One region of the Enterobacter sp. PL_is511 genome, then DNA from elsewhere that is predicted to be linked to it. Evidence: predicted binding sites of a transcription regulator. Region 1 holds the regulator's gene; each other region holds the start of a gene.
The links. Region 1 encodes CRP, which controls carbon source genes, mostly activating them, when cyclic AMP is high. Its sites were predicted from a motif close to ATGTGANNNNNNTCACAT; they were not measured.
Positions count from the first base shown of each region.

Region 2: udp (uridine phosphorylase) is a predicted target of CRP. The motif match lies at 2,108-2,125, and genes of this name have one in related genera.
Region 3: AC0TN7_RS05405 (PTS mannitol transporter subunit IICBA) is a predicted target of CRP. The motif match lies at 5,836-5,853, and genes of this name have one in related genera.
Region 4: AC0TN7_RS19275 (maltoporin) is a predicted target of CRP. The motif match lies at 2,551-2,568, and genes of this name have one in related genera.

Region 1 is NZ_JBVPGP010000014.1:145,991-154,133, reverse strand. It holds gene mdcA (malonate decarboxylase subunit alpha) at 1-946, opposite strand, end outside; gene AC0TN7_RS02665 (hydrolase) at 1,175-2,197, shown strand; gene AC0TN7_RS02660 (YheU family protein) at 2,194-2,412, shown strand; gene AC0TN7_RS02655 (phosphoribulokinase) at 2,443-3,312, shown strand; gene AC0TN7_RS02650 (OsmC family protein) at 3,379-3,783, opposite strand; gene crp (cAMP-activated global transcriptional regulator CRP) at 4,095-4,727, shown strand; gene AC0TN7_RS02640 (YccS/YhfK family putative transporter) at 4,785-6,872, shown strand; gene argD (bifunctional acetylornithine/succinyldiaminopimelate transaminase) at 6,869-8,092, opposite strand.
Region 2 is NZ_JBVPGP010000015.1:62,305-70,447, forward strand. It holds gene AC0TN7_RS03100 (glycoside hydrolase family 1 protein) at 1-1,148, opposite strand, end outside; gene AC0TN7_RS03105 (dienelactone hydrolase family protein) at 1,187-1,993, opposite strand; gene udp (uridine phosphorylase) at 2,249-3,010, shown strand; gene rmuC (DNA recombination protein RmuC) at 3,151-4,608, shown strand; gene ubiE (bifunctional demethylmenaquinone methyltransferase/2-methoxy-6-polyprenyl-1,4-benzoquinol methylase UbiE) at 4,675-5,430, shown strand; gene ubiJ (ubiquinone biosynthesis protein UbiJ) at 5,444-6,049, shown strand; gene ubiB (ubiquinone biosynthesis regulatory protein kinase UbiB) at 6,046-7,686, shown strand; gene tatA (Sec-independent protein translocase subunit TatA) at 7,763-8,017, shown strand; gene tatB (Sec-independent protein translocase protein TatB) at 8,021-8,143, shown strand, end outside.
Region 3 is NZ_JBVPGP010000018.1:70,425-78,567, reverse strand. It holds gene lldP (L-lactate permease) at 1-1,150, opposite strand, end outside; gene AC0TN7_RS05420 (YibL family ribosome-associated protein) at 1,488-1,850, opposite strand; gene mtlR (mannitol operon repressor MtlR) at 1,909-2,499, opposite strand; gene mtlD (mannitol-1-phosphate 5-dehydrogenase) at 2,496-3,644, opposite strand; gene AC0TN7_RS05405 (PTS mannitol transporter subunit IICBA) at 3,745-5,652, opposite strand; gene AC0TN7_RS05400 (DUF3302 domain-containing protein) at 6,310-6,666, shown strand; gene AC0TN7_RS05395 (HlyD family secretion protein) at 6,669-7,805, shown strand; gene AC0TN7_RS05390 (glutathione S-transferase) at 7,896-8,143, shown strand, end outside.
Region 4 is NZ_JBVPGP010000024.1:815,557-823,699, forward strand. It holds gene AC0TN7_RS19265 (beta-galactosidase) at 1-709, shown strand, start outside; gene AC0TN7_RS19270 (PTS sugar transporter subunit IIB) at 848-1,090, shown strand; gene AC0TN7_RS19275 (maltoporin) at 1,195-2,460, opposite strand; gene AC0TN7_RS19280 (LacI family DNA-binding transcriptional regulator) at 2,730-3,806, shown strand; gene AC0TN7_RS19285 (magnesium transporter) at 3,853-4,854, opposite strand; M-box (ykoK) riboswitch at 4,915-5,084, opposite strand; gene AC0TN7_RS19290 (DedA family protein) at 5,245-5,748, shown strand; gene AC0TN7_RS19295 (SDR family oxidoreductase) at 5,750-6,499, opposite strand; gene AC0TN7_RS19300 (winged helix-turn-helix transcriptional regulator) at 6,600-6,959, shown strand; gene AC0TN7_RS19305 (SDR family NAD(P)-dependent oxidoreductase) at 6,961-7,755, opposite strand; gene AC0TN7_RS19310 (winged helix-turn-helix transcriptional regulator) at 7,880-8,143, opposite strand, start outside.

The sequences.
Region 1 (8,143 bases):
TCCCCAGCTCGCCGCCGAAGCAGTGCACGCTCTCCACCCAACCGCTTTCGATGGCGGGGATCAGCGTCGGATGGGGGTTCAGCGTCCAGTGTTTACAGATTTTGCCCTTCAGGCCGAGCTGTTCGCCGTAGGTGGGCAGCAGCAGCTCGATCGCTGCGGTGTTAAAGCCGATACCGTGGTTCAGGGACTGCACCTGGTGCTCCGCGTAGATGCCTTTGATGGCCATCATCGCCATCAGGATATGTTCCTGTTTAATGAGGCGCGGGTCGCGGGTGAACAGCGGTTCGATAAAGAACGGCTTGTCGGCAACCACGACGTAATCGATCCAGGAGCCCGGGATATCCACGCGCGGCAGCTCGCATTCGTCGTCCACCAGCTCGTTCACCTGCGCGATGACGATGCCGTCGTGGAACGCAGCGGCTTCCACCAGCGCCGGGGTATCTTCGGTGCTCGCCCCGGTGTAGAGGTTGCCTTTGCGGTCGGCTTTAAAGCCGGCAATCAGCGCCACGTTGGGCGACAGGTCGACGTAGAGACGTGAGTAAAGTTCGATGTAGGTGTGAATTGCGCCGATTTCGAGCTGACCGTCTTCCAGCAGCTGGGAGATTCGCAGGCTCTGCGTTCCGGAGAAGGAGAAATCCAGCTTGCGGGCGATGCCTTTCTCGAAGATATCCAGATGCTCGCTGCGGCCGACGCTCGGCATGATCATATGCAGGTCGTGGACAATTTGCGGGTTCACTTCGGCCAGCGAGCGGGAAAGGAAATCCGCCTGCTTCTGGTTGTTACCTTCCAGAACGACCTTGTCGCCAGGCGCGATCAGTTTTTCCAGCATGGCGACAAGATCGCCGGTTGGCAGTACCTTGCCCTGCACCGGTACGGACGCCAGGCGACGCGCTTTTTCGCTGCGTCGCGTGTTCCATTGCCGGGTGGGTGTTTGCCCAGATAACATTATTAACCTCCTGATTCAGCTAATCATTTTGATTTGCTTAACGTTGAGTAAAGTGTGCGCTCTGGTGAGAAAGGCATCAATTAAGCGTAGAGTGGAATCATTAGCCTGAGAGTAATAATCAAGGTAAAGATTTGTGATCGGGATCAGTTCATGTTTCGGAAAACCAGGCTAAACGGGGTACAATTCGGAAAGTACCGTAAATTTCTGACAAGAATCAGCATCGCCCTTATGACCCAAATCATTCCATCAGACTTCGACATTGCGGCCGAAGACAGCACTGAGTTCGTGCCTATGCGCGGCGTGGCCAATCGCCATTTGCAGACCATGCTGCCGCGACTGATCCGCCGCAAGGTTCAGTTCACCCCACACTGGCAGCGGCTTGACCTGCCAGACGGTGATTTTCTGGATCTCGCCTGGAGCGAAGCGCCGGAGCAGGCCCGCCATAAGCCGCGTCTGGTGGTCTTTCACGGTCTGGAAGGCAGCCTGCACAGCCCATATGCACACGGGTTAATTGAGGCGGCAAAAGCGCGCGGCTGGCTCGGCGTGGTGATGCATTTTCGCGGCTGCAGCGGCGAACCGAATCGTCAGAAACGCATTTATCACTCGGGTGAAACCGAAGACGGAACGTGGTTTTTACACTGGCTGCGGGACAACTTTGGCACCGTGCCGACCGCCGCGGTGGGCTACTCGCTGGGCGGCAATATGCTGGCCTGCCTGCTGGCCAAAGAGGGTGAAACCGTCCCGCTGGATGCCGCCGTCATTGTCTCCGCACCGTTTATGCTGGAGCAGTGCAGCTACCACATGGATAAAGGCTTTTCCCGCGTCTATCAGCGCTACCTGCTCAACCTGCTGAAGGCCAACGCGGCGCGTAAGCTGAAAGCCTATCCGGATACCCTGCCGGTCAGCCTGCGTCAGCTGAAAAAGGTGCGCCGTATTCGCGAGTTCGACGACCTGATCACCGCGAAAATCCACGGCTTCGCCGATGCGATTGACTATTATCGTCAGTGCAGCGCCATGCCGCTGCTCAGCAAGATCACGCAGCCGACGCTGATCATTCATGCCAAAGATGACCCGTTTATGGATCATCACTCGATCCCCGCTCAGGAATTCCTGCCCGACAACGTTCACTATCAGTTGACCGAGCACGGCGGCCACGTCGGGTTTATCGGCGGTACGCTGCGCCGCCCGAAAATGTGGCTTGAGACGCGTATTCCTGACTGGCTAACCCCTTATCTGGACGGTGCAAAATGATTATTCCCTGGCAGGATCTGGCTCCCGAAACGCTCGATAATCTGATTGAAAGCTTTGTATTACGCGAAGGCACCGATTATGGTGAACAGGAACGCTCGCTTGAGCAAAAGGTCAACGATGTAAAGCGCCAGCTGAAAAGCGGCGACGTGGTGCTGGTGTGGTCAGAACTGCATGAGACGGTCAATATCATGCCCCGCAACGCGTTTCACGGCTGATCTTCCACCCTTTTCAGTCAGGGAGTTGCTATGTCTGCCAGACATCCGGTTATTGCCGTTACGGGGTCGAGTGGTGCGGGAACCACCACCACCAGCCTCGCCTTTCGCAAGATTTTCGCCCAGCTGAATCTTCGTGCGGCGGAGGTCGAAGGCGACAGCTTTCACCGCTACACGCGTCCGGAGATGGATATGGCCATCCGTAAAGCGCGCGATCTGGGTAAACACATCAGCTATTTCGGCCCGGAAGCCAATGACTTCGGCCTGCTGGAACAAACCTTTATAGAGTACGGTCAGAGCGGCAAAGGGCAGTCCCGCAAGTATCTGCATACCTATGATGAAGCCGTTCCCTGGAATCAGGTGCCGGGGACGTTCACCCCGTGGCAACCGCTGCCGGAACCCACCGACGTGCTGTTTTACGAAGGATTGCACGGTGGCGTGGTCACTCCTCAACACGACGTGGCGCGCCACGTGGACCTGCTGGTCGGCGTGGTCCCTATCGTTAACCTGGAGTGGATCCAGAAGCTGACGCGCGACATGAGCGAGCGCGGCCATTCACGAGAGGCGGTGATGGACTCGGTGGTGCGCTCCATGGAAGATTACATCAACTTCCTGACACCGCAGTTCTCCCGCACCCATATCAACTTCCAGCGGGTGCCGACGGTGGACACCTCCAACCCGTTTGCCGCCAAAAGTATCCCGTCCCTTGATGAGAGCTTTGTGGTGATCCATTTCCGCAATCTCGAAGGCATTGATTACCCCTGGCTACTGGCCATGCTGCAGGGCTCGTTTATTTCGCACATGAATACGTTAGTCGTGCCGGGCGGAAAAATGGGGCTGGCGATGGAGCTCATCATGACGCCGCTGGTGGAGCGACTGATGGAAGGGAAGCAGATCGCGTGAACATGTTCCCTCTCCCTGTGGGAGAGGGTTAGGGTGAGGGCATCAACACGCACGATGCCCCAATAATTAAGCCTCGATCACTTCATACGAATGCGTGATTTTTACCGCTTTCTCCAGCATTAACGCCACAGAGCAGTACTTCTCCGCAGACAGATCCACCGCACGCGAGACCGCTGCGTCCTTCAACTCTTTACCGGTGACCACAAAGTGCAGATTAATATGGGTGAACAGGCGTGGCGCCTCTTCGCGACGTTCTGACGTGAGTTTAACCTCACAATCCGTCACGTCATGACGACCTTTTTGCAGAATCGACACCACGTCAATGGCGCTGCATCCCCCTGCCGCCATCAGCACCATTTCCATTGGGCTTGGCGCTTTATCGCCGGAGTTACCGTCCATCAAAATCTGGTGTCCTGACGCGGACTCGCCCAGGAACGTTAAACCTTCAACCCATTTCACGCGCGCTTGCATATTCTTAAACTCCAACGTTGCATTTTTGGTGACAGATTACGCGTGCGTTACATTTCTCGCAATGGAAGGCGACCTGCATCATGCTGAAGCGAGACACCAGGAGACACGCGGCGAAAGCTATGCTAAAACACTCTGGATGCTACAGTAATACATTGACGTTACACATGTATGCAGAGGACATCAAACTTTACTGGCTGCGAAACGTTACGGTAGCCGACTTCCCAGGGTATGGGTAAGAATTCGATTGCAACCCCAGAGTCCGGATGCATCTGATGACTCTGGTGACAGCTTATAACAGAGGATAACAGCGCATGGTGCTTGGCAAACCGCAAACAGACCCGACTCTCGAATGGTTCTTGTCTCATTGCCACATTCATAAGTACCCATCAAAGAGCACGCTGATTCACCAGGGTGAAAAAGCGGAAACGTTGTATTACATCGTTAAAGGCTCGGTGGCAGTGCTGATCAAAGATGAAGAAGGGAAAGAGATGATCCTTTCTTATCTGAACCAGGGCGATTTCATCGGTGAACTGGGCCTGTTTGAAGAGGGCCAGGAACGTAGCGCCTGGGTTCGTGCAAAGACAGCATGTGAAGTGGCTGAAATTTCTTACAAGAAGTTCCGTCAGCTGATTCAGGTTAACCCTGACATCCTGATGCGTCTTTCTTCCCAGATGGCGCGCCGTCTGCAGGTCACCTCAGAGAAAGTGGGCAACCTCGCCTTCCTGGACGTGACAGGCCGTATCGCACAGACCCTACTGAACCTGGCGAAACAGCCAGACGCTATGACCCACCCGGACGGCATGCAAATTAAAATTACCCGTCAGGAAATTGGTCAGATCGTCGGTTGCTCCCGTGAAACAGTGGGCCGTATCCTGAAAATGCTGGAAGATCAAAACCTGATCTCTGCCCACGGTAAAACCATCGTGGTTTACGGAACGCGTTAATTCCGCTTAAACGGCGTGCCATCGCAAGGTGTCACGCCGTTTTTGTCTCTACTCCCCATGTGGCGCAGGCTGATCTATCACCCGGAAGTTAACTACGCACTGCGACAAACGCTGGTGTTGTGTCTTCCTGTGGCCATAGGCCTGATCCTCGGACATCTTCAGCAAGGTCTGCTGTTTTCCCTCGTGCCTGCCTGCTGCAACATCGCCGGTCTGGACACGCCGCATAAGCGCTTTTTCAAACGCCTGATTATCGGCGGCTGCCTGTTTGCGGGCTGTAGCCTCGCCGTACAGCTTTTACTGGCTCGTGATATTCCGCTGCCGCTGATCCTGACCGTGCTGGCGATGACCCTCGGCGTCACGGCGGAAATCAGTTCTCTGCACGCCCGCCTGCTTCCCGCGTCGCTGATTGCGGCCATTTTCACGCTGAGCCTCGCCGGGAATATGCCGGTGTGGGAGCCGCTGCTGATCTACGCCCTGGGGACATTATGGTACGGCCTGTTTAACTGGTTCTGGTTCTGGCTGTGGCGGGAGCAGCCGCTGCGTGAATCCCTGAGCCTGCTCTATGTGCAGCTTGCGGATTACTGCGAAGCCAAATACACCCTGCTGACCCAGCATACCGATCCGGAAAAATCCTTACCGCCCCTGCTGACGCGCCAGCAGAAGGTGGTGGATCTGATAAGCCAGTGCTATCAGCAGCTGCATATGCTCGCCGCCAACAAGAACCACGAATACAAACGGCTGCTGCGCACCTTCCAGGTAGGCCTGGATCTGCAGGAGCATATCTCCGTAAGCCTGCACCATCCGCAGGAGGTGCAAAAGCTGGTCGAGCGCAGCCACGCCGAAGCGGTGATCCGCTGGAACGCGCAGACCGTCTCGGCACGTCTGCGGGTGCTGGCAGACGATATTCTTTACCACCGCTACCCCACACGCTTTAACATGGAAAAACAGCTGGGCGCGCTGGAGAAAATCGCCCGTCAGCATCCGGATAACCCGGTCGGCCAGTTTGCCGCCTGGCACTTCAGCCGCATCGCCCGCGTGCTACGCACCCAGCGCCCGCTCTATCCGCGCGATCTGATGGCGGATAAGCAAAAACGCCTGCCGTTATTGCCCGCGCTCAGGAGCTATCTGTCGCTTAAATCGTCCGCCCTGCGCAACGCCGCACGAATTAGCGTGATGCTCAGTACCGCCAGCCTGATGGGCATGGCGCTGCATCTGCCGAAACCCTACTGGATCTTAATGACCGTGCTGTTTGTCACCCAGAACGGCTATGGCGCCACGCGGGTGCGTATTCTGCATCGGGCGGGCGGCACCATGGCCGGGCTGATCATTGCGGGCGTGACGCTGCACTTCCACGTGCCGGAAGGCTACACCCTGGCAGGGATGCTGGCGATCACGCTGGTGAGCTACCTGATTATCCGCAAAAACTACGGCTGGGCGATGGTGGGCTTCACGGTGACGGCGGTATACACCCTGCAGCTGCTCACGCTCAATGGCGAACAGTTTATTGTCGCCAGGCTGATTGATACCCTGATCGGCTGCCTGATTGCCTTTGGCGGCATGGTCTGGCTGTGGCCGCAGTGGCAAAGCGGGCTGCTCAGGCAGAACGCCCACGACGCGCTGGAAGCCGACCAGCAGGCCATTCGCCTGATCCTGAGCGACGACCCGCAGCCCTCCCCGCTGGCGTATCAGCGCATGAAGGTCAACCAGGCGCACAACGCCCTGTTTAACTCGCTCAATCAGGCGATGCAGGAGCCGGGCTTTAACTCGCACTATCTGGCCGATATGAAGCTCTGGGTGACGCACAGCCAGTTTATCGTCGAGCACATTAACGCCATGACCACGCTGGCGCGCGAGCACACGATGCTCACGCCGGATCTGGCGCAGCGCTATTTGCAGTCGTGTGAAATTGCGTTGCAGCGGTGTCAGCAGCGTCTGGAGTATGACTCGCCGGGTGAGTCGGGGGATTCAAATATTCTGGAAGCGCCGGAAACGCTGACCCACGGCCCAATGAGCACCCTGGAACAGCATTTACAGCGCGTGCTGGGGCATTTGAACACCATGCACACCATTTCGTCGGTGGCATGGCGTCAGCGTCCGCATCATGGGGTTTGGTTAACGCGCGTGCTGAAACGAACGCCGTACTAATTCTGCTGGACGATCTTCCCAACCGCCGCGGCAAAGCGGGTTAATCCGTCTTCAATATCCTTATCTTCCACCACCAGCGACGGCGCAAAGCGCATTACGTCCGGCCCGGCGTTGAGCACCATCACCCCTTCGCGAGCGGCGGCGTGCAGGAAGTCGCGCGCGCGGCCCTTATACTGCGGCTTCAGCTCGGCACCAATCAATAACCCCATCCCGCGGATCTCGCTGAACACATCGTACTGCTCGTCAATCTTTTGCAGGTGTTTTACGAACAGCTCGCGCTTCGCGCTGACGCCGTTCAACACCTCTGGCGTGTTGATGATGTCGAACGCGGCACCCGCCACGGCGCTCGCCAGCGGGTTACCGCCGTAGGTGGAGCCGTGAGAGCCAACGTGGAACGCGGAGGCGATCTCCTGCGTCGTCAGTACCGCACTCACCGGGAAACCGCCGCCGAGCGCTTTCGCGCTGGTCAGAATATCCGGCGTCACGCCGTAGTGCATATAGGCGAACAGATCGCCGGTACGCCCCATTCCGCACTGCACTTCATCAAAGACCAGCAGCGCCTGATGCTCGTCGCACAGTTCGCGCAGCCCTTTCAGGAATTCCGGGGTTGCCGCCGTCACGCCGCCTTCACCCTGGATCGGCTCAACGACTATCGCGCAGGTATGGTCGTCCATCACCGCCTTCACCGCGTGCAGATCGTTAAACGGCACGTGGACGATATCAGCCGGTTTCGGGCCAAACCCGTCGGAATACTTCGGCTGGCCGCCAACGGAGACGGTAAAGAAGGAGCGTCCGTGGAAGGCATTGTGGAAGGCGATGATTTTGGTTTTGTACGGGCTGTGGCGCGTTGTGGCGTAGTAGCGCGCCAGCTTAAAGGCGGTTTCGTTGGCTTCTGTGCCGGAGTTCATAAACAGCACGCGCTCGGCGAAGGTGGCATCGATGATCTTACGACCCAGGCGCAGCGCCGGTTCGTTGGTGAACACGTTGCTGGTGTGCCACAGGGTTTCGCCCTGGGTTTTTAGCGCCTCCACCAGCGCGGGATGGCAATGACCCAGCGCCGTGACCGCAATACCACCCGCGAAATCCACATACTCTTTACCCTGCTGATCCCAGACGCGGCTGCCCTTTCCCTTCACTGGGATAAACTCAGCCGGTGCATAAATCGGCAGGATCACTTCATCGAAAGTCGCGCGGGTAATTGCTGGTTGTTCAGTTGCCATGTCATGCCCATCCATTTTATGTCACATTGATAGTGAAAATATAATCACAAA
Region 2 (8,143 bases), on a different contig from region 1:
AACAGCGGCTTTCGGTAACGGTCATACAGCTCCAGCAGCGAGATTTTTAACCCAAGCGGATCAATCTGCCATCCCCATTCGGACGCAGGCAGATACGGGTTTTTCACACCGAGAACGGTATTCCCGGGAATGCGTTCGGCGTCAGGCTGAGTGGATTCGGTCATCGACATGTAATAGCTGAAGGAGACGAAATCGACGGTATGCGCCTTTAAAATACGCCGATCGTCAGGGTGCATTTCAATATGGATATTTCGTCGTTCCAGATCGCGCAGGATCAGCGGCGGATAGTCGCCAAATACCTGCACGTCAGCATAAAAATAGTTTTCCAGGTTTTTCTTCAGCGTGGCTTCAACGTCTTCCGGACGGCAGCTGTGCGGATAGGTCGTCAGTTTGGTCAGCATACACCCGACCTGGCTGCCCGGAATTTTGGCGTGGCAGTCTCGGGTGACCAGTGCAGACGCGACAAACTGATGATGCAGACCCTGATAGATATCCTGTTTCGCGTTGCCCGGCGCGCTTTTCTCTTCGCGAATGCCCGCGGTCGTAAAGGGATGGCGGTGAATACTGTCTATTTCATTGAAGGTTAGCCAGTAATGCACCAGCTCTTTGTAGCGGTCGAAACAAACATTGCTGAAGCGAACGAAGGCATCGACCACATTACGATGCACCCAGCCGTTATATTTTTCGCTCAGCGCCAGCGGCATTTCGTAGTGGGAAAGGGTGACCAGCGGCTCGATGTTATGACGACGCAGCTCGCGGAACAGTTCTTCATAAAACTGCAGCCCGGCCTCGTTTGGCGCGGCGTCCTCTCCGGTCGGGAAAATACGCGACCAGGCAATGGATACGCGCAGCACCTTAAAACCCATCTCAGCAAACAGCGCGACGTCGTCTTTATAGTGGTGATAAAAATCGATGCCGCGGCGTTTCGGGTACAGCGCATCATTTTTACCTTCAAACGCGTCGCGGATATTCTCGTCCGTCAGGGCCATATGGCCGCTGTAATCTTTCACGGTGAGGTTGGGTTTCCAGGCGACAGCGTCAGCAACGGACGGCCCTTTGCCGTCCACGCTCCATGCGCCTTCGGCCTGGTTGGCGGCAATCGCGCCGCCCCATAAAAAACCGTGTGGAAACGCGAGGGAATAGTCCATAACACGTACTCCTTATGCGTCATGATGATGGGAAAGGCTTACCCTTTTTTACCACCGTACTGACGGAACCACGTAAGCATCCGCTGCCATCCATCTTTCGCCGATTCAGCGTGATAGCTCGGACGATAGTCGGCGTTAAACGCATGCCCGGCATCCGGGTAAACTACAATCTCCGCCTTCGCATTTGCCGCGCGGAGCGCATGGCGCATGGTTTCTACCGAATCCAGCGAAATACCGGTGTCCTGACCGCCGTAAAGCCCTAACACGGGGGCATTCAACTCGGTGGCGATATCAACCGGATGTTTCGGTGAATTCAGCGTTTTTTCACCCACCAGTTTGCCGTACCAGGCGACAGCGGCTTTGAGCTGCGGGTTATGCGCGGCATACAGCCAGCTAATGCGTCCGCCCCAGCAGAAACCGGTGACCAGCAGACGATGGGGATCGCCCCCGTTGCGCGCCGCCCAGCTGGCGACGTGATCGAGATCGGCCAGCACCTGCGCGTCCGGGACTTTGCTGACCAGGTTGCTGAGCAAGGTGGGAATATCGCTGTAGTCGTTCGGATCGCCCTGACGGAAGTAGAGCTCTGGCGCAACGGCCAGATACCCTTCCAGCGCCAGCCGGCGGCAGAGGTCGCGAATGTGTTCGTGAACACCAAATATCTCCTGAATCACAATCACGATGGGCAGCGGGCCGTCTGCCGATTTTGGTCGTGCGTGATAAGCAGGCATATTCTCCCCCTGCGAGGGAATAGAGGTCTCACCCGCCGTGATGGCGTCTTCAGACGTTGAGACGATGGTTGAGGCATGCGGGGCCGCAGCAGGTGCAAAACCGGTTTTTTCAGTCATGGCATTCTCCGTACCAATCAGTTAGCGCAAAGGTAAATATAGACACCAGGTTAACAACTCACAGTGCCTTAAACGGTCTATCTTTTGTGCAGCACCTGACGATATAACTTGTTAATGTGATGTAAATCACTTTTTGGTGGAAATTCAATGCAATCATTTTCATTCATGGTGAGATGTGTCACGAAATTATGCTTACTGCTTCTGTAAAGTACCGTTTTACTTCTTCTGACTAACCGACCCACAGAGGAGTCACCTATGTCTAAGTCTGATGTTTTTCATCTCGGCCTCACTAAAAACGATTTACAAGGGGCTACGCTCGCTATCGTCCCTGGCGATCCTGAGCGTGTGGAAAAGATCGCCGCGCTGATGGATAAGCCGGTCAAGCTGGCTGCCCATCGTGAGTTCACCACCTGGCGCGCAGAGCTGGATGGCAAAGCGGTGATCGTGTGCTCTACCGGTATCGGTGGTCCGTCTACGTCTATTGCTGTTGAAGAGCTGGCGCAGCTGGGCATTCGTACTTTCCTGCGTATCGGTACCACCGGCGCTATCCAGCCGCACATCAACGTCGGCGACGTGCTGGTCACGACCGCGTCCGTCCGTCTGGACGGTGCAAGCCTGCACTTTGCACCGATGGAATTCCCGGCAGTGGCGGATTTCGAGTGCACCACCGCGCTGGTTGAAGCCGCGAAATCCGTGGGCGCAACCACCCACGTGGGCGTAACCGCCTCTTCCGACACCTTCTACCCGGGCCAGGAGCGTTACGACACCTTCTCTGGCCGCGTGGTAAGCCGCTTCAAAGGCTCCATGGAAGAGTGGCAGTCAATGGGTGTGATGAACTACGAAATGGAATCCGCCACGCTGCTGACCATGTGCGCAAGCCAGGGTCTGCGTGCCGGTATGGTGGCGGGCGTTATCGTCAACCGTACCCAGCAGGAGATCCCGAACGCCGAAACCATGAAGCAGACCGAAAGCCATGCAGTGAAAATCGTGGTCGAAGCCGCGCGTCGCCTGATCTAGTCCCCTCCTTTCGAAATCAAAGGCCGGCACGTTCGGCCTTTATTTTTTGCGTAGCGCCTCGCAGGAAAACCCTTTCAAACTGGACGTTTATACAGCACAATCTTATTTTGTGCGGGTAATACGTTGATGCAGGGGGCATTGTGGATATCTCAATCCTGATTTATGCGGTGATTGCGCTGGTGGGCGTGGCGATAGGCTGGCTCATTTCCAGCTATCAGCATGCACAGCAGAAGGCCGAACAGCTGGCAGAGCGCGAAGAGATCGTCGCTGAATTAAGTGCGGCAAAGCAGCAGCTTGCCCTGAGTGACCACTGGCGCGACGAGTGCGAGCTGCTTAACAACGAGCTGCGCAATCTCCGTGATATCAACACCTCGCTGGAGGCCGATCTCCGCGAAGTGACCACCCGCCTTGAATCCACTCAGCTGCATGCGGAAGACAAAATCCGCCAGATGATCAACAGCGAGCAGCGCCTCAGCGAACAGTTTGAGAACCTCGCCAACCGTATTTTCGAGCACAGCAACCGTCGCGTTGATGAACAGAACCGCCAGAGCCTTAACAGCCTGCTGACGCCGCTGCGTGAACAGCTGGACGGTTTTCGTCGTCAGGTGCAGGACAGTTTTGGTCAGGAAGCCCGCGAGCGGCACACTCTGGCGCATGAGATTCGCAATCTCCAGCAGCTGAATGCCCAGATGGCGCAGGAAGCGGTCAACCTGACCCGCGCGCTCAAAGGGGATAACAAAACCCAGGGCAACTGGGGAGAAGTGGTGCTGACCCGCGTACTGGAAGCCTCCGGCCTGCGGGAAGGATATGAATACGAAACGCAGGTGAGTATCGAAAACGACGCCCGCTCGCGCATGCAGCCGGATGTGATTGTGCGGCTGCCGCAGGGTAAAGATGTGGTGATTGACGCCAAAATGACCCTGGTGGCGTATGAGCGTTACTTCAACGCGGAGGATGACTACACCCGCGAATCGGCGCTGCAGGAGCACATTGCCTCCGTGCGTAGCCACATTCGCCTGCTCGGCAGAAAAGACTATCAGCAGTTGCCGGGTCTCCGCTCGCTGGACTATGTCCTGATGTTTATTCCGGTAGAGCCCGCGTTTCTGCTGGCACTCGACAGGCAGCCTGAACTCATCACCGAAGCGCTCAAAAATAACATTATGCTGGTCAGCCCTACCACGTTGCTGGTGGCGTTACGTACCATTGCGAACCTGTGGCGCTATGAGCACCAGAGCCGCAACGCGCAGCAGATTGCCGATCGTGCCAGCAAGCTGTACGACAAAATGCGCCTCTTCGTGGACGACATGTCCTCAGTCGGGCAGAGCCTGGATCGTGCGCAGGATAACTACCGCCAGGCGATGAAAAAACTCACCTCGGGACGCGGCAATCTGCTGGCGCAGGCCGAATCATTCCGCAGCCTGGGGGTAGAGGTTAAACGCGAGATTAATCCGGAATTGGTGGAACAGGCCACCGCCCAGGACGACGAGTTTCGCCTGCGAGAAGGTGCGGACGAACAAAAGACAAACAGTGAAGACAATACGTTAGCGGTGGATTTATCACCAGACGAGACTCCAGCGCGTTTCTTTCGCGGTGGTTGAAACGTAGGGCAAACGCGCCCAATCTGTTACACTTCACGAACATTTTACTGATAAGCAGGCTCTGAGATGGCTGACGATTCACAAGACACAACGCACTTTGGCTTTCAGACTGTCGCCAAAGCGCAGAAAGCTGACATGGTGGCCCACGTATTTCATTCCGTGGCGGCGAAGTACGATGTAATGAATGACCTGATGTCGTTCGGCATTCATCGCTTGTGGAAGCGCTTCACCATTGACTGTAGCGGCGTGCGTCGCGGACAAACGGTGCTGGATTTAGCCGGCGGTACGGGCGATTTAACCGCGAAATTCTCTCGCCTGGTGGGTGAAACCGGTCGTGTTGTTCTTGCCGATATTAATGACTCCATGCTGAAAATGGGCCGCGAAAAGCTGCGTAACATCGGCGTGGTGGGGAACGTGGAATATGTTCAGGCAAACGCCGAAGCGCTGCCGTTCCCGGACAATACCTTTGACTGCATCACGATCTCCTTCGGTCTGCGTAACGTGACCGATAAAGAAAAGGCGCTGCGCTCCATGTACCGCGTGCTGAAACCGGGTGGACGCCTGCTGGTGCTCGAGTTCTCGAAACCGATCATTGAGCCGCTGAGCAAAGCCTACGACGCCTATTCCTTCCACGTGCTGCCGCGCATCGGTGAGCTGGTGGCGAATGATGCGGAAAGCTACCGCTATCTGGCGGAATCTATCCGTATGCACCCGGATCAGGACACCTTAAAAGCCATGATGCAGGATGCAGAATTTGAGAACGTTGAATATTTCAACCTGACGGCGGGTGTCGTCGCGCTGCATCGCGGTTACAAATTCTGAGTGGAGGTGTCCCGTGCCCTTTAAACCCTTAGTCTCTGCAGGCATCGAGAATGTACTGAATGCTTTTCTGTATCGCGCTCCGGCGCTGAAAGCTGCGCGTCAGCGGCTAAACGGGAAGGTATTGCGCATTGTTTTAAAAGAGTTATCGACGCCGCTTGTACTGGTCTTCAGCGAACGCCAGCTTGACGTACTGGGGGAGTGGGAAGGTGAAGCTGACTGCTCGGTCATCACGCACATGAGCGTGCTGCCAAAACTGCGCGATCGCCAGCAATTAACGGCGCTTATCCGCAGCGGTGAGCTGGAAGTAGAAGGCGACATTCAGGTCGTGCAGAACTTCGTTGCGCTCACCGATCTTGCGGAGTTCGACCCGGCAGAGCTGCTCGCGCCTTTTATCGGCGACATCGCCGCCGAAGGTATCGGGAAAGTCCTTCATGGTGGCGCCTCCTTTGCGCGTAAAAGCCTGCATCGTCAGCAACGCTATGCGGCGGAAGTGCTGACGGAGGAGTGGCGAATGGCACCCGGGCCATTGGAAGTGGCGTGGTTTGCGGAAGAGACCGCTGCTGTTGAACGTGCGGTTGATGCGTTAACCAAACGGCTGGAAAAACTGGAGGGCAAATGACGCCTGGTGAAATTCGGCGCCTCTATTTTATTATTCGCACCTTTTTGAGCTACGGGCTCGACGAGCTTATCCCCAAAATGCGTATCACGCTGCCGCTTCGTATCTGGCGGCGGATGCTGTTCTGGATGCCCAATCGCCATAAAGGTCAACCGCTGGGTGAGCGTCTGCGTCTCGCGCTGCAGGAGCTCGGTCCGGTTTGGATTAAATTTGGACAGATGCTGTCGACCCGTCGCGATCTCTTCCCGCCGCTTATTGCCGATGAGCTCGCGATGCTGCAGGACCGCGTCGCACCGTTTGACGGCGCGCGCGCGAAAAAGCAAATTGAAGAGGCGATGGGAAATGTACCCGTCGAGACCTGGTTTGACGATTTCGACATTCACCCACTGGCATCGGCCTCTATCGCGCAGGTGCATACCGCGCGTCTGAAAGAAAACGGCAAAGAAGTTGTTATTAAGGTCATTCGTCCGGACATCCTGCCCATCATCAAAGCAGACATGAAGCTGATTTATCGTCTGGCGCGCTGGGTACCACGCTTGCTGCCGGACGGGCGTCGCCTTCGTCCACTGGAAGTGGTGCGGGAATATGAAAAAACGCTGATTGATGAGCTTAACCTGCTGCGCGAATCGGCAAACGCCATTCAGCTGCGTCGCAACTTTGAAAACAGCCCGATGCTCTATGTTCCTGAAGTCTATTCTGACTACTGCAGCCAGAACATGATGGTAATGGAGCGTATCTACGGTATTCCGGTTTCGGATGTGGTGGCCCTTGAGAAGCAGGGAACGAACATGAAGCTGTTGGCCGAGCGTGGGGTACAGGTCTTCTTTACCCAGGTGTTCCGCGACAGCTTTTTCCATGCGGACATGCATCCGGGCAATATCTTCGTGAGCTACGAACACCCTGAGGATCCGAAGTACATCGGTATCGACTGCGGGATTGTGGGGTCGCTGAACAAGGAAGATAAACGGTATCTGGCTGAGAACTTCATCGCGTTCTTCAACCGCGACTACCGTAAGGTGGCCGAGCTGCACGTCGATTCAGGCTGGGTGCCGCCGGACACCAACGTCGAGGAGTTCGAGTTCGCGATCCGGACCGTTTGTGAACCGATTTTTGAAAAACCGCTGGCGGAAATCTCCTTCGGACACGTGCTGTTAAACCTGTTCAACACGGCTCGCCGCTTTAATATGGAAGTTCAGCCGCAGCTAGTTTTACTTCAGAAAACATTACTTTACGTTGAGGGTGTAGGCCGACAGCTCTATCCTCAGTTAGACTTGTGGAAGACCGCGAAACCTTTCCTTGAGTCCTGGATTAAGGATCAGGTTGGCATTCCGGCGCTGGTGCGCTCGCTGAAAGAGAAAGGCCCGTTCTGGATAGAAAAAATGCCGGAAATTCCTGAACTGGTTTATGACAGTTTGCGTCAGAGCAAGAACCTTCAGCACAGCATGGATAAAATCGCCCGCGAGCTTCAGTCCAGCCGGGTACGCCAGGGACAGTCACGCTATCTCTTTGGGATTGGCGCAACGCTGCTGCTGAGCGGTACGCTGCTGCTGATCAACCGTCCGGACTGGCAGATGATGCCCGCCTGGCTGATGGCCGCCGGGGTGGTTGTCTGGCTTGCCGGATGGCGAAAAACGCGCTGAGTTTGCGTCGCTATCGACGGGTCGCATACGTATAATGCGACCTGACTAATTAATCATCTATCCCTGAGGAACATGTATGGGTGGTATCAGTATCTGGCAATTGTTGATCATTGCCGTCATCGTCGTGCTGCTGTTTGGCACCAAAAAGCTCGGTTCTATTGGTTCCGACCTGGGCGCGTCTATCAAAGGCTTCAAGAAAGCGATGAGCGATGATGAGAGCAAGCAGGATAAAACCAGCCAGGACGCTGATTTTACTGCTAAGTCCATCGCCGATAAGCAGGAAGAAGCCAAAAAGGAAGACGCTAAACGCCACGATAAAGAGCAGGTGTAAGTCGTGTTCGACATTGGTTTTAGTGAGCTCCTGCTGGTCTTTGTGATTGGCCTGATTGTGCTGGGGCCGCAGCGTCTGCCGGTGGCGGTGAAGACCGTTGCGGGCTGGGTTCGTGCGCTGAGATCG
Region 3 (8,143 bases), on a different contig from region 1:
CGGAAAGGATAGCGGCAAACAGGATGGCGGTCCCGGTGGCGGAGAACCAGTCGAATTTATAGACCGCGGCATACGGCGTGGCGGCGTGCACCACCGGCGGCATACGGGCGACCATCTTGTCGAGGAACGGCACGGAAATATTAATCACCATGTCGTACAGCGCCCCGCCCGGGGCGAACAGGGCTTTAAACGGCGGGATGCTCCATAGCGTCACGGTGGCGGTCAGGAACAGGAACGGCGACCAGGCGCGGATCACCTGTCCTGCCGTATAGCCTGTGCGGGCCAGGGTTTGATCAACCTGTGAGGCGCCCATATCGGCGAAGCGGAAAATACGCACCGGCTGCCAGCGTTTCAGGAAAAGCGTCAGACAGACCAGCGACACCAGCGAAGAGATGATGTCCGGCAGCTCCGGGCCGAGGAAGTTCGAACTGAGGTACTGAGCGATAGCGAACGAACCGCCCGCCACCATCACCGCAGGCCAGGTCTCCTTCACGCCGCGCCAGCCGTCCATAATCGCCATGATCCAGAACAGGACGATAATGGTCAGGAACGGCAGCTGGCGACCCACCATCTGGCCAATCTCAAAGCTGTCCAGCCCGGTGACCTGTCCGGCCACCAGAATCGGAATACCCATCGCGCCAAACGCCACTGGCGCGGTGTTCACAATCAGGCACAGGCCCGCGGCATACAGCGGGTTGAAGCCCAGACCCACCAGCAGCGCGGCGGTGATCGCCACCGGTGCGCCAAAGCCTGCCGCACCTTCCAGAAACGCCCCGAAGGAGAAGCCGACAATCAGCATCTGCAGGCGCTGGTCCGGCGTGATGGAGAGGATTGACGAGCGGATAATGTCGAACTGCCCGGTTTTCACCGAGATTTTATAGACAAAGACCGCGGCGATGATGATCCACGCAATCGGCCACAGGCCGTAGAAGAAACCGTAGACGGCGGAGGCCAGCGCGCGATCGACCGGCATTTTGTAGAAGAGCAGCGCCACCAGCAGGGCGATGGCGACGGTGTACGTCGCGGCAAGGTAGCCCTTCAGCTTGAGCTTAATCAGCGCAAAGAAGAAGAACAGGATCGGAAGCGATGCGATCAGGCTCGACAGCCAGATATTGCCGGCCGGGTCGTAGTTTTGTTGCCAGAGGCTCATGCAGGTCTCCTGGGGACCAGACAGCCTGCGCTGCGGGTGAGTCTCCGCTCATCTCTGCATCACAGTCTGTGTAAAAGTGGTCCTGCCAATGTTGTGTTGTAGGGTTAATGACAATGAATGGTTAACCAGATGTTATGAGCTAGCAATGATTTTGTGAGCGGAAATAATGGAATTGTGAACCAGGGGAGAAAGAAAAGGGGGATTGGTTGGGCCAATTTGAGGCGGGGTGGGGCCTGATGCCCTCACCCCGACCCTCTCCCACGGGGAGAGGGAGAAAACCGCACCGTACAGTCCCCTCGCCCCTTTGGGGAGAGGGTTAGGGTGAGGGGGATAAGTATCAGAACGCCGTCTTACAAAAACCCGTCATCTCTTTCAGGCCCATTTCGCGGCCAAGCTCGGTCATCGGGTGTACCACCACCAGACCACGGACGCTTTTCTTCAGCTTGCCCATGTCGGCCTGCTCTTTTTTGGTGATCGCACGACGGTGCGGCATGTTCATCAGCTTCTGCGCTTCTTTGCTCAGCTTCTGGCCTTTCACTTCGCGCAGGCGCTCGATTTCTGTTTCCAGCCTGGCGACCTCTTTTTCCAGCTCGGCGTACTTCTCGGCGGAATCGACCAGTGACAGGCCCGCCATCTGGTGACGGATCAGATCCAGGCGGTCGCTCAGGCGTTTAATTTCGTTCTTTTCGACTTCTTTCATGACAAATAACTCTGAAAACGGGGAATTTACAGGGAAGGATACACCAATGTGAGCAGGCTTACTTCTGAAACGCTTTTTTTAAGCTGATTCGTGAAATCAGCTCAGTCAGGGAGAGAACCATCGTGGAACGGACAACCTGTTGATAACGCAGCTTTTGCATCGCGTAGAGCTCAGGGTCGCTGTTATCAAAATGGGGAGCAGGGGGCAGAGCGGTGACGCAGTGCAGCTCGCCGAAGGGCCCCAGGATCTCATCATCGGTAAAGATGTACTCATTACCGTCATGATTGAGTTCTTCGCGCAGCGCCATTAACAGCTCCGCATCTTCATACTCTTGCCGGTTAAGTACGCCAAGACCATAAATCAGCTTCAGACGCACGGATAAATCGCCCAGCGGTCCGTCTCCGTCCAGTAACGGTTCTACAGCATATTTTACCGCGTAGTCGTCTTTGCGAAACACCTGAAGCACCAGGATATTCACCGCCTCGGTTAACAGCTCGACGGCGGCAATCAGGAAACTTCGTACGGTTTTGCCAGCATTCAGACGCTCAAGCACACGATTTTCAAAGGCCTGGGTTTGTTCCATTATTGCCTGCATATCTGACAATCTGTTATCCGGGCGCAGGCTAACCTGCGCCTCACTGTGCATCATTTGGTTGCGTTGTATGCGTTAACCGCCTCCACAACCACGTCGCTGTTGGCGTCCAGACCGGAAATCTGCGCCAGCGCAGCCTGTGCGCCTTTGGTATCAATCAGCTGAGCCAGTTCCTGTGCCTGCGGGTCCTGCTCGCTGCGGTAGTGCATTGCGGCGGCAATCCCTTTCACCAGGTTGGCGTGCGGCAGGCCGTATTCCAGCGTGCCCAGCAGCGGCTTAATCAGACGATCGCCCGCGCTCAGTTTGCGCAGAGGCTGACGGCCCACGCGCTCAACGTCATCTTTCAGATACGGGTTTTCAAAGCGACCGAGGATTTTCTGGATGTATGCTGCGTGTTTCTCAGCATCAAAACCGTAGCGTTTGATCAGCACCGCCCCGCTCTCTTCCATTGCCCCTTTTACCACCGCGCGGATCTTCTCATCGAGGATCGCGTCACGAATGGTCTGATGACCGGCCAATTTTCCGAGGTACGCGGTTATAGCATGCCCGGTGTTCAGCGTGAAGAGTTTGCGTTCGACAAATGCCATCAGGTTATCGGTTAATTCCATTCCCGGAATGGTCGGCAGCGCGCCTTTAAACTGGGTTTTATCGACGATCCACTCGCTGAAGGTTTCTACGGTCACTTCCAGCGGATCGTTGGTCGCGGATTCGGAAGGCGGAACGATGCGATCCACGGCGGAATCCACAAAACCCACGTGCGCTTCAACCCAGGCTTTGTCTTCGTCTGCCACAGCGTTGAGCACGTGGCCTTTCAGCTGCGTGGTGCCGCGCACCATGTTTTCACAGGCGATGATGTTCAGCGGGGTATCGATACCCTGCGCTTTACGTTTTGCGAGGCCTTTCGCGACCGCAGGGGCGATGCGCTCAAGCACAACCGGACCCACGGCGGTGGTGACCAGATCGACGCTGGCGATAAGGTCAATAACGTCGTCGCCGATGCTGCTGACCGCGTTGACGCCAGATACCGTCTCAACCTGCTCGTTTTCACCGACCACATGGACCTGATAGCTATGACGGGCATTCAGGGCATCCAGGACAACCTGATTCACATCGGCGAATGTCAGGGTAATGCCCGCGTCTGCCAGCAGTTTACCGATAAATCCACGACCGATATTACCTGCGCCAAAATGTAATGCTTTCATAGTGTTAACCTTCATCAATGTTTTTACCCGAGAGGGCTGGGGTGAGGAACGTTTTCCCCTCACCCTAGCCCTCTCCCCGGGGGGAGAGGGAGGTGTACCGTTATTTGTTAAGCAGAGCCAGAACTTCTTCAACGCTGGTGGTGTTGGCCAGACGCTCAATGACGGACTCATCATCCAGCGCGTTGGTCAGGCTGGTAATCACCTGAATGTGCTCGTTGTTGCGAGCGGCGATACCAATCACCAGACGGGCGATGTCGTCTTCTTCTTCACCGAAGCGCACGCCCTGCGGATACTGACAGAATACGACGCCGGTTTTCAGGACACGATCTTTCGCTTCAACCGTACCGTGCGGCACCGCGATGGATTCGCCCAGGTAGGTCGGGGTCAGTTTTTCGCGTTCCAGCATCGCGTCGACATATTCAGGCTGAACGTAGCCGCCTTTCACCAGCTGCTCACCGGCAAAGCGAATCGCTTCTTCTTTGGTGGCCGCGGTACGACCGAGGAAGATGTTTTCCGCACCCAGCTTAAACAGGTGGGCGTTGCTCTCGTCAAAGCTGTCCTGCAGGCTGGAGCGCACTTTCACTTCGTTGTCTTCGTGACGCTGCGCGGCAACCAGACGTTCGGTCAGGCTGGTATACAGGCCGCTGTCGAGGAAGTTGGTCAGCGAAATGTGCTGTGCCTGTGGTACCTGACGCATGGCGCGTTCGGTCAGATCGCGGTGCGTGATAACCAGGTCAACATCCGGTGGCAGGCTGTTAATGGCGCTGTTGGTCACGGAGATGTTGGTCAGGCCCGCATCCTGCACTTTCTTACGCAGCACGCCTGCACCCATTGCGCTGGAACCCATACCGGCGTCGCAGGCAACGATGATTTTACGCACGTGGCTCAGGTCGTTAGAGACATCACCGGCTGCCAGTGGCGTCGCGCCTTTGGATTCGGCTTTCATGTCGTGCATACGACGGGTTGCGGCTTCGATGTCATCATCTTCTTTCACTTTGCTGGTTTTCAGCAGGATAGAAGAGACCACGAAGGAGACGGCCATTGCCGCAAAGATAGCCGCGAGGTTCGCGAAGTAAGCGCCTTTTGGCGTCATCGCCAGTACCGCCAGGATAGACCCCGGAGAGGCTGGAGAAACCAGACCACCGCCCAGCACGCTCAGGGTGAACACACCGGTCATACCGCCGAGGATAACGGCCAGGATCAGACGTGGGTTCATCAGCACGTACGGGAAGTAAATTTCGTGGATACCGCCCAGGAAGTGGATGATCGCCGCACCGCCAGCAGACTGTTTTGCGCTGCCGCGGCCAAAGAAGATATACGCCAGCAGAACACCCATACCTGGGCCTGGGTTGGCTTCGATCAGGAAGAAGATAGACTTGCCGAGATCGTGAGACTGCTGAATACCCAGCGGCGAGAAGATGCCGTGGTTGATGGCGTTGTTCAGGAACAGGATTTTCGCCGGTTCAACAAAGATAGACGCCAGCGGCAGCATGTCGTGCGCAACCATGAAGTTAACGCCTGCCGCCAGAATTTTAGACAGCACTTCAACCGCAGGACCGATGCCGAGGAACGCCAGAATGGCGAGGATCATCCCGATGATGCCCGCAGAGAAGTTGTTCACCAGCATTTCGAAGCCGGATTTGATCTTACCATCAACCCAGACGTCGAATTTCTTAATCGCCCAGCCGCCCAGAGGACCGGCAATCATCGCCCCGAGGAACATCGGCATATCCGCACCGACGATAACACCCATGGTGGTGATAGCACCCACGACGCCACCACGGTCACCGCCCACCAGACGACCCCCGGTGAAACCGATGAGCAGCGGCAGGAGATAGGTAATCATTGGGCCAACAAGTTTCGCCAGCGTTTCGTTAGGCAACCACCCTGTCGGAATGAACAATGCGGTGATGATACCCCACGCGATAAACGCGCCGATATTTGGCATCACCATGTTGCTGAGGAAACGACCAAAGCTTTGAACTTTGATCTTGAAATCGGATGACATAAAACACCCCTTCTTCTGTTTACGCTTAGGCTTGCGGCCCGAGGTTTATTGTTAATGAGGCGGCAGAGGTAGCCGGACCCTGTTCTGATGCTGTGAAATCTGGCACTGAATCGTTCAACTGTCCAGACAGCGAAAATTTGTGTGACGCATGTCACGTAAATGTAGGGGGTGTGGACATCAATGAGGTGATCTTAATCACAAAACAGGTGTGCAAAAAAAATACGATGGCGAGAAATACGGCAAAAACCACCCCTTTTCGTGATGTTTGTCACATTTTGATTTTATGTGTTTGTTTCTGGATTGTGACTGATTTCACAAAATATTTTTATGCGGATTTCTCCGGCTGTGATCGGCGGCAAACTCTGATTCGCGATTCAGCGCCAGGATGATATTGCGCGACACGATAAGCTAAAAAACCACTTTTCATGTGTGGTATGGCGAAAAGTTAAAAGGTGGATTACGCTCATATTGTAAGGTTAAGTCTATTATTATTCAGGATATATTTTGACACGCTTATAAACTTGCATGGAGATATTATAAAAATACATACTTCCCGGCCCTGGGAATAATGAACACAACCCCGTGTTTATAAAAATTAATTAGGTTGCGTACCGTTTTATTAATTTAATGAGTTGACGTTGTTTAAGTGAGGAGAATATGTTTCTCAACTATTTTGCGCTGGGCGTATTGATTTTTGTATTTCTGGTTCTGTTTTACGGAATCATCGCCATTCATGACATCCCTTACAATATGGCCAAAAAGCGTAACCATCCGCATGCCGATGCAATTCACACGGCAGGGTGGATTAGCCTGTTTACGCTCCATGCCATCTGGCCGTTCCTGTGGATTTGGGCCACCCTGTACCGCGAAGATCGTGGCTGGGGTATGCAAAACCACATTACAAAGCCTGATGAGGTCCCGGGCATGGATGCGCTCGCCAAACGCGTGGCGGAACTCGAACAAAAGCTGGCCGCGGTAAAGCCTGCTGCTGATAAGAACACGCTGGAGCGCTAATCATGGATCTGTTGATTATTTTGACCTACGTGGCATTTGCCTGGGCCATCTTTAAAATATTCCGAATTCCGGTCAACCAGTGGACGCTTGCCACCGCAACATTAGGCGGCGTATTTATTGTTGCCGGACTTATTCTGTTAATGAACTATAACCACCCGTATACCTTTACGGCGCAAAAAGCGGTTATTTCTATTCCAATCACGCCGCAGGTGACCGGTGTGGTCAGCGAAGTGACCGATAAAAATAATCAGCTCATTAAAAAAGGCGAAGTGTTATTTAAACTGGATCCTGGCCGCTACCAGGCACGCGTCGACAGACTTCAGGCCGACCTGGTAACCGCGACGCACAATATCGATAATCTGAAAGCGCAGCTGGCGGAAGCCGTTGCCAATACCACGCGCGTCTCCGCTGAACGCGATCGCCTCTATAAAGATTATCAGCGCTACCTGAAAGGCAGCCAGGCGAAGGTGAATCCGTTCTCTGAAAGCGATATCGACAACGCGCGGCAGAACTATCTGGCGCAGGATGCGCTGGTGAAAGGCTCCGTGGCTGAACAGGTGCAGATCCAAAGCCAGTTAGACAGCATGGTGAACGGTGAACAGTCGCAGATTGCCTCCTTACGCGCCCAGCTTGCCGAAGCCAAATACAATCTGGATCAGACCGTGGTGCGTGCACCAAGCAATGGTTACATCACCCAGGTGCTGATCCGTCCGGGAACCTATGCCGCCGCGCTGCCTCTGCGCCCGGTGATGGTCTTTATTCCTGAACAGAAGCGTCAGATTGTGGCCCAGTTCCGTCAGAACTCGCTGCTGCGTCTGAAGCCGGGTGATGAAGCGGAAGTGGTGTTTAACGCGCTGCCGGGCCAGGTGTTCTCCGGGAAGCTCACCAGTATTCTGCCGGTGGTGCCGGGGGGGACCTATCAGGCGCAGGGCGCGCTGCAGTCGCTGACGGTCACTCCGGGTAGTGATGGTGTGCAGGCCATCATTGAGCTGAACCCTAACGCGGAGGTCGATGCGCTGCCAGACGGTATTTTTGCCCAGGTGGCGGTCTATTCGGACCACTTCGCCCACGTCTCGGTCATGCGTAAAGTGCTGCTCCGTATGACCAGCTGGATGCACTACCTCTACCTCGATCACTAATCCTTCCAGGGCAGGAATGCGACACGCAGACCTGCCCTTTTTTCATCGCTTGATCCATACTGACTTTTTTCCGGCATCAAGGATCAGGCAATGAAACTCATCGGTAGCTACACCAGTCCCTTCGTGCGAAAGATCTCGATTCTCCTGCTGGAGAAGGGGATTGAATTTGAATTCGTGAATGAACAGCCCTACAACGCGGAAAACGGCGTTGCGCAGTACAACCCGCTGGGGAAAGTCCCGGCGCTGGTGACGGACGAGGGCGAATACTGGTTCGATTCCCCGATAATTGCCGAGTATATCGAGCTGCTGGGCGTTGCCCCGGCCATGCTGCCGGCTGA
Region 4 (8,143 bases), on a different contig from region 1:
CATCGACGCTGACGGCGATCTGAGCCGCTACGCGCTGGTGATTGCCCCCATGCTCTACATGGTGCGCGAAGGTTTCGCCGAGCGGGCGGAAGCCTTTGTGGCCGCGGGCGGGCATCTGGTGACGACCTACTGGAGCGGGGTAGTGGATGAGACCGATCTCTGCCACCTCGGCGGTTTCCCGGGCCCGCTGCGCAAGCTCCTCGGCATCTGGGCGGAAGAGATTGACTGCCTGGGCGAGGGGGAGCGAAACCTGGTTCAGGGGCTGGCGGGCAATGCGGCGGGCCTGCAGGGGCCGTATCAGGTCAGGCATCTGTGCGAGCTGATCCATACTGAATCCGCGCAGGCGCTGGCGACCTACCGGGATGATTTCTACGCAGGTCGCCCTGCGGTGACGGTCAACCGCTTTGGCAAAGGCAAGGCGTGGCACGTGGCGTCGCGTAACGATCTGCCGTTCCAGCGCGATTTCTTTGCCGGGATTATCGACGAGCTGGCGCTGCCGCGCGCGGTCGAGGGGGATTTCCCGCCGGGCGTGGTCGCGACGGCGCGCACGGATGGCGAAACCGCCTGGGTGTTTGTGCAGAACTACACGGCCCAGCAGCAGCTCATCACGCTGCCGCAGGGGTATACCGACTGCATGACCGATGCCGCCGCTGCGGGCGATATCGTGCTGCTTCCCTGGGACTGTCGGGTGCTCAGGCGTAAAGCGTAAGAACCGCCCGGCGGCGCTGCGCTTGCACGGGCCTACAAAACCCGTAGGCCGGGTAAGCGCAGCGCCACCCGGCAACAAGGCACAAAACGCCTGCTCCCCGAGCAGGCATTTTTTTATCTGCATACAGAGAGGCGTATTATGGACAGTCAAATTACTCAGCGTTTAATTCCGGCATTTGGCGGCGACGATAATATCGAGCACGTCGAAGCCTGTATTACCCGCCTGCGCGTGACGGTAAAAGATTTAAATAAGGTCGATTCCCAGGCGATACAGAATGAGGGGGCGCTGGGGGTGATTATTATCGGCCAGCAGGTGCACGCTATATTCGGCAGGCAGTCTGATACATTACGGAAATTATTAGACGAACATTTTAATCAGTAAATATAAAAAAGGGATAGCCAAAGTAATGGCTATCCCAAAGCAGTAAAATAGACTGCAGGTTGCTGGAGATACGATAACGATTAACGCAAATTATAAATTACGACTTACCACCAGGCCTCGACCTGCACACCGAAGTTCCAGGTATTATTCGCGGTGCCATCTTCGAAGGATTGCCCTTTTTCGGAGTCATTCAGGTAAGAGGCAAAGACGCGCAGCTCAGGACGCGACATAAAATCAGGTCCGTCTGCCAGCCCCAGCGCGAGGGTGTACTTCTCGCCGCTCTGCTTGTACTTAGTGCCGTCGGTATAAGTATCTTCCTGGTAGAATCCGCCCACTTCGCCAATCAGACGCACGTACTCGGTGAACTGATACTGCGCGCGCCCCACCAGCGATACCAGGCGTGATTTGTCCGTGTACTGCGTGGTGTCGTCTGCCGAGCCCCATGTCAGAACGTGGTTAAAGGAGAACTTGTCGGTAATCGGAATTAAGCCGGTGTTAATCACGCGGTAGCCGGTGGCGTCGTTCACGTAGTTCCACATGTCGTACCAGCCCCCACCCTGTGACACCATGTTCTGGGCCAGACCTTTATTGGCGTACTGCAGCACCAGCTTGTTATAGCCGCCAAACATATCCTGGCTGATCTCACCGGTGACCATTACGCCGTTATCGGCCTCGTACAGTCCGCCGTACTCTTTCTGCTTGTTGGTCGGGTTTGGCATGGCGTAATCAATACCCACTTCCGTCCACGCGCCCGCCCACGGCTTCCAGCCCGCATAGCGAAGGTCGATGTAGTTGATGTTAACGTCGCTGTCGCCATCCACGCGGTAGTCCACGTCGTTGGCATCGCCGCGGATCCACGCAACGGAGACTGCGCCCGGGCCAAGCGTGTAGTTCTCGATACCCGCACCGGAGCCGGAAATATTCCAGTATTTGGTATCAATGATGTGCAGGTCATGGCGCTGGTAGTAGCGCTTACCGCCCCAAATCACCGCATTGGGATCCCCGGGGATCAGCCCCTTGATCTGCAGGTTAAGCTGGCGCAGGCCGAACTGGGCATCGTCATCTAAGGTGGTTTCATTGTCGTTGGAGCCGTCTGAGACCATGCTCACCATGCTGTCGAGATAGAAACTGACGTCGTTCTTTTTGTATACCTCGGAGCCCAGCTCCAGCTCGCCGTAGGTGTCGGCCTCGTTCCCGAGACGGCCAATTTTGTTTTTTTGCCACTCCTCCATCCCACCATCCCGTGAGACGCCCACGCCGGAGCGAAGATATCCATGAAAATCAATCGGTACTGAAGACGCTGCAAACAGCGAAGGCGATGCCAGCGCGGCAGCCAACGCAACAGATACAGAGCGGATCGTCGTGTTCATTGTAACCCTCTTATTGTTTTGTAATACGTTCACAAATCCGCTGTCATAAAATGCCTAAACCCGTTAACTGGCAATTGCGCGATCCGAAATGTGTGATTAACTGCAAATAAAATAGACAATTTTGTTACGAGTAATGAGATCGGACACAAATTATGGCATTGTGAGCGTCATACTTTTTGATGGTGTTATGCCCACAGCGAGAGGGTGGTAAGCGTTTTTTTTCAGCACCCCTGTTACAATCAGCGCATAACAACATAAGGAACCGGACCATGAAGTCGAAAAGCGCAACGTTAGAGGACGTGGCACGCCATGCGGGCGTCTCCTATCAGACCGTGTCCAGGGTACTGAATAAATCTGCCAATGTATCCGACGCCACGCGCATCAAGGTGGAGAAATCCATAGAGTTATTGCGGTATGTACCCAACCGACTGGCTCAGCAGCTGGTGGGCAAGCAGAGCCAGACCGTTGGGCTGGTGACCATTTCGCTGGCGCTGCACGCGCCTTCGCAGGTTGCGGCGGCGGTGAAACGCTATGCCAATGTGGAAGGCTACCAGGTACTGATCTCAATGATTGATGAGAACGTCAACCACAGCATCCAGGACTCCATCAACGAGCTGAAATCCCAGCTGGTGAGCAAAGTGATCATCAACGTGCCGCTGGAGGCTGAAGCGGCGCAGAAAATCGCCGCCGACAACGACGACATTGTCTGCCTGTTCCTCGACGTTGACCCGTACAGTTCCGTGTTTAACGTTTCGTTTAATCCGGCGGACGGCACCCGCGCCAGCGTCAAATATCTTTACGAGCTGGGGCATCGCGACATTGCCCTGCTGGCGGGGCCGGCGTCTTCCGTGTCGGCGCAGCTGAGGCTGAAAAGCTGGATCGAGACCCTGAAGGGCTACGGTCTGGAGCCAGCATCGGTCATTCGCGGCAACTGGGATGCGCAAAGCGGTTATTCGGGAGCGTTGCAAATGCTGCGGGAAACGGCGCAGTTTACCGCCGTGCTGGTGGCGAACGACCAGATGGCGCTCGGCGTGCTGAGCGCGTTCCATCAGCAGCAGATTTCAATTCCGGGCGAGAAGTCGGTGATTGGCTACGATGACACCTATGAAAGCTCATTCTTCTACCCGGCGCTGACGACGGTATCGCTGGATTTAGATCTGCAGGGTAAAGAGGCGGTGCGCCGCATTCTCGACAGCGGTGAAGAGAATGCCCAGCGCATGTCCTCAATTTTACCTGCCCGTCTGGTGGTGCGTCAGTCCACCGGGCCGAAAGGGGAGAAAGGGAAAAACCTGCAGGCGCTTGCCCAGCAGCTGCGTGAGATCGCGCATCAGCTCGGCGATGCGTAGCGAAGTGAGCACCTCAATCACGTGCGTGAATGAGGTGCTCGCAAGCTTACTCCAGCCCCAGCGTGTACTGGGCAATTTTGAAGTAGATAATCAGCCCGGTACCGTCGATAAGCGTCGCGATAAACGGCGCGGAGACGACCGCCGGGTCAATGCCGCAGCGCTTGAGCACCATTGGAATGACGGACGACACAATCGCACTCCAGAGCGTAATGCACACCAGCGTCAGGCTGACGATAAGCGTGATTTCCAGCCCAATCCCCATCATCCAGGCGCGAATGCACCCGGCAATACCGAGCGTGGCGGCAATCATCAGCGAGGTGGTCATCTCTTTACGCAGCACGCGGCCAACGTCGCGCAGACGCACTTCCCCCAGCGCCATGGCGCGCACCAGGGTGGAGGTGATCTGCGTCCCGCTGTTGCCGCCCGTGCCGATCAGCAGCGGAATAAAAAACGCCAGCGCGATGGCGGACTCCAGCGCCTCTTCAAAATGCTGGATCACCGAGCTGGTGTAGGCCTCCGCGACAAACAGCAGCAGCAGCCAGACGGAGCGTTTTTTCCACAGGCTATACGGGCTGGTGTCCAGATAGGGCTTCTCCAGCGGCAGCGTCGCCCCCTGAAGCTGAGCATCCTCGGTGACGTCATCTTCCAGCAGATGGGCGATTTCGCGCTCGGTCAGACAGCCGACGAGCTTGCCGTGGGTGACCACGGGCACCACGTCCGCGCCGCCGTGCGCCAGCAGCCCGGCAACGTCGGCACGTTCATCCTCCGGTTTGACCTGCAAAAACTGCGAAATCATCAGCGATTTCACCGGCTGTACCGTATCGGCGGTCTGCAGCAATTTACGCACGGCAATCATGCCCGCCAGGCGGCCATTGTCTTCAATAAAAATATGAGACGGAATATCGTCGTCTTTTAATTTTTCGAAGAATTGCTCGCGCGCCAGCGCCACGCATAATGAAATATCGAGGACAATAAAATCGGTATTCATATATTGCGCGATCGCGCTGTCATTGAATGCCAGGTTTTGGTTGTGAATAGCGTAAGACATAGTGAATTCCCTTTGAATAATAAAATCTCTCAGGGGCGAGCAAGACAGGGCATGTCGAAGAGGAGATCCCCACGTCCTGGGTTCAGCACTGTACACCGTATCCCGTGAGGGAAGTTATACTGACAAAGCCTTGATTCGACAGTGCCTGTTTTACCCTGTGTCGATTCTCTCGAACCTACCAGAGCGATAACGTGTATTTGTACAGGAGCCTCGCCATAACGAGATCGTTGTAAAACGAGGGAAATAATACGCTTATTTGATATTGCCGCTCGGGAAATTAAATAATGTTTAAGAACGGTTTAGGAGAATCTTATTTAATAAAGCGTTGATGGTTTATTTAAGGTCATTCATTTCTAATGGAGGATTATATAATCAACGGAGGAGAAGCAAATGGCGTGGTTTGATAATCTGCTGAATCATTTTGCGCTGTATCCGGCACATCTGTTCGCGCTGTTATTTATGATGGCGCTGAGCAAGTCGACGGTGCTGATCTCCTCCGTGCTGCCGCCCGCCTCGGTGATGCTGCTGGCGGGCATGACCGTCAGCCAGGCGAGCATGCATCCTGCGCTGGCGTGGCTGGCCGTGGTGTTGGGGGCAACGGCGGGCTCGGTGCTGAACTACCATATCGGCCAGCTGATGGGGCACACCCGGCTGGTCACACGTTTTACCTCAAAGCATGCCGACAAGTTCTTGCGGGTACAGCATCAGCTGCAAAAGAACGGTGTCATCGTGCTCTTTACGTCGCGATTTCTGGCGGTGTTGCGTTACATCGTCCCGCTGGCGGCGGGGATGCTCAGGCTGAATGCAGCAAAGGTCTACGCCGTCAGCCTGATTTCCGCCTGCGTATGGGCGGCGCTGTATGTCGGCATCGTCACCGGCATCAGCGCCTTTTGAGTTACAAACTCCCCATGCCGCCGCCCACCAGCAGCTCCGTTCCTACCGTGTAGCTCGACTCGTCGGAGGCCAGATAGAGCGCGGCTTTTGCCAGCTCCGTCGTCGAGCCCATTCTGCCGAGCGGCACCAGCTTGATGATGTCCGCCATCATCGCGTTAAGCGCCTCGTCGCTTAAGCCCGTTTTGGTAAAGGCTGGGGTTTCCACCGGGCCGGGGCTCAGGCCGTTGACGCGGATCCCGCGCGGCAGCAGCTCCGCCGACAGCGTGCGCGCCAGCGACAGCAGGGCGGCCTTGCTCGCGGCATACACGCTGCTGGTGGGCAGGCCGATGCGCGCGCTCACGGAGCCGCAGAGGATCACCGACGACGGGTTATTCAGCAGCGGCAGCAGCGCCTGGATTAAAAAGAACGGTCCCTTCAGGTTGATGCCCATCAGGCGATCCCACGCATCCTCCTGCCAGGCTTCCAGCGGCGCGTGCGTTACGTCGCCGGCGTTGAGAAACACCGCGTCGAGGCGCGGCCAGCGGGCGGCGAGGGTTTCCGCCAGCGCTTTCTGCGACGCGATATCGCCCGCATCGGTTGGGATCACCCAGGCCTTATCGCCCAGAATGCGCTCTGCTTCGGCGAGGGTGTCCGGGTTGCGTCCGGTCACGGCGACGCGCGCCCCTTCGGCGATAAACGCCTGCGCGGTGGCAAGACCGATGCCGCTGGTGCCACCGGTAATCAACGTATACTTATCGGTTAAACGACCCATGTTCTTCTCCTGAAATGTCTCTGGAGAAAGCACTATAGAAACGTTAGTATCGAAAGGAAACCAGGTACCAAATGGATACTAAAGAGGCAAGAGGTGTGCTATGGCAGAAATGCTGGAGGAGTGCTGTGAAAAAAAATCTGAGGCGTATACCTGCCCGATGACGCAGTTTGTGAACCTGATTTCCGGCAAATGGGCGATCCCCATTCTCTATCGCCTGATTGTCTTTAATACGCCCGTACGCTTTGGCGACCTGCTGCGGGCGGCTGCCCCCATCACCCAGAAAGAGCTGACGAAGCAGCTGCGCCTGTTTGAACAGCGCGGGCTGGTGACGCGGACGGTCTACCCGGAGATCCCGCCGCGCGTGGAGTATCAGATCACCGGGCTGGGGTTAACCCTGCAGGATGCGCTCTCGCCGCTGGCCGCCTGGATGAGCGAGTACGGCGACCAGCTTCAGCGTTAGGCTACTGCTTTACGTAGCGCGGTGCCGGAATGCCGGTGCGTGCGCTGCTAAACAGCTCAAGGCGCGCCGCTTCGTAGCGCTCCCACAGGCCTGCATCATGCATCGGCGGGATGGTGATCGGTTCGCCCTGATCCAGACCCGCCAGCGACGCATCCACCATATCGTCGGTGGTCATTACCGATCCTTCCGGCAGATCGTCCACCGTGACGCCTGAATGGCTCCAGATCTCCGTCGCCGTGGCGGCGGGCAGCACGGCCTGAATGCGCACGCTGCTCTCGGCAAATTCTTCCTGTAACCCACGGGTAAAGCTCAGTACCCACGCCTTAGTGGCGCTGTAGAGCGCGCTTCCCGCCCGGACGTGCAGGGCCAGCACGGACGCGATATTGATCAGCGTGCCGCGATTATTCTGCGCCAGACGGGGCAGGATGGCGTAGGTCAAACGCATCAGCGCCGTGGTGTTCAGGGTGTTAATGGCCTGATGCTGCCCTACCTCGCCCGCGAGGAACGGTGCCATCTGCGCGGTGCCCGCGTTGTTGATGAGCGTATCAATGGCGGTATTGCTGCGCAGCTCCTCTTCCACGGCGCGGATCCCGGCTTCATCGGTAAGATCGGCCACCAGAATATCGACGGCCACGCCATAGCGTGCGCGCAGGTCGGCGGCGAGGGTTTTCAGGCGATCTTCGCGGCGAGCGACCAGCACCAGGTTGGCACCGCGCGCGGCAAGACGATCGGCATAAACGGCGCCAATCCCGGAGGAGGCGCCCGTGATCAGGGCGGTGGTGATTTGCGTAGTCATCGTGTGTTACCTCAAAGCAAAGTGGGTTATTTGGTTTCAAGATGAAACTGAATTAACTCTCTGCTATTTGGTTTTATAATGCAACCATATTGGCGATCATTTTGTGCTTTTGCCGTTGGGACGGTCAGGAGGGGAGTTTAGCCACGATCTCTTCAGGCGTCAGTTCGCGCCCATCGTCGGCGATAAGCGCCAGTTTGCGCAGGGGTTTGCGCTGTTCGGCATCGACCAGCACGGTGCCGCATTCGTTTTCAGTAAACAAAAATTCATTCCCCCACTGGGACAGGGCAACCAGCACGGTTTGCAGGGCGCGTCCCTTTTCGGTCAGGACGTATTCCTGCCAGGCGCTGCCGTCGGACGCGGGCTGAAGCCGGAGAATGCCTTCATCAAC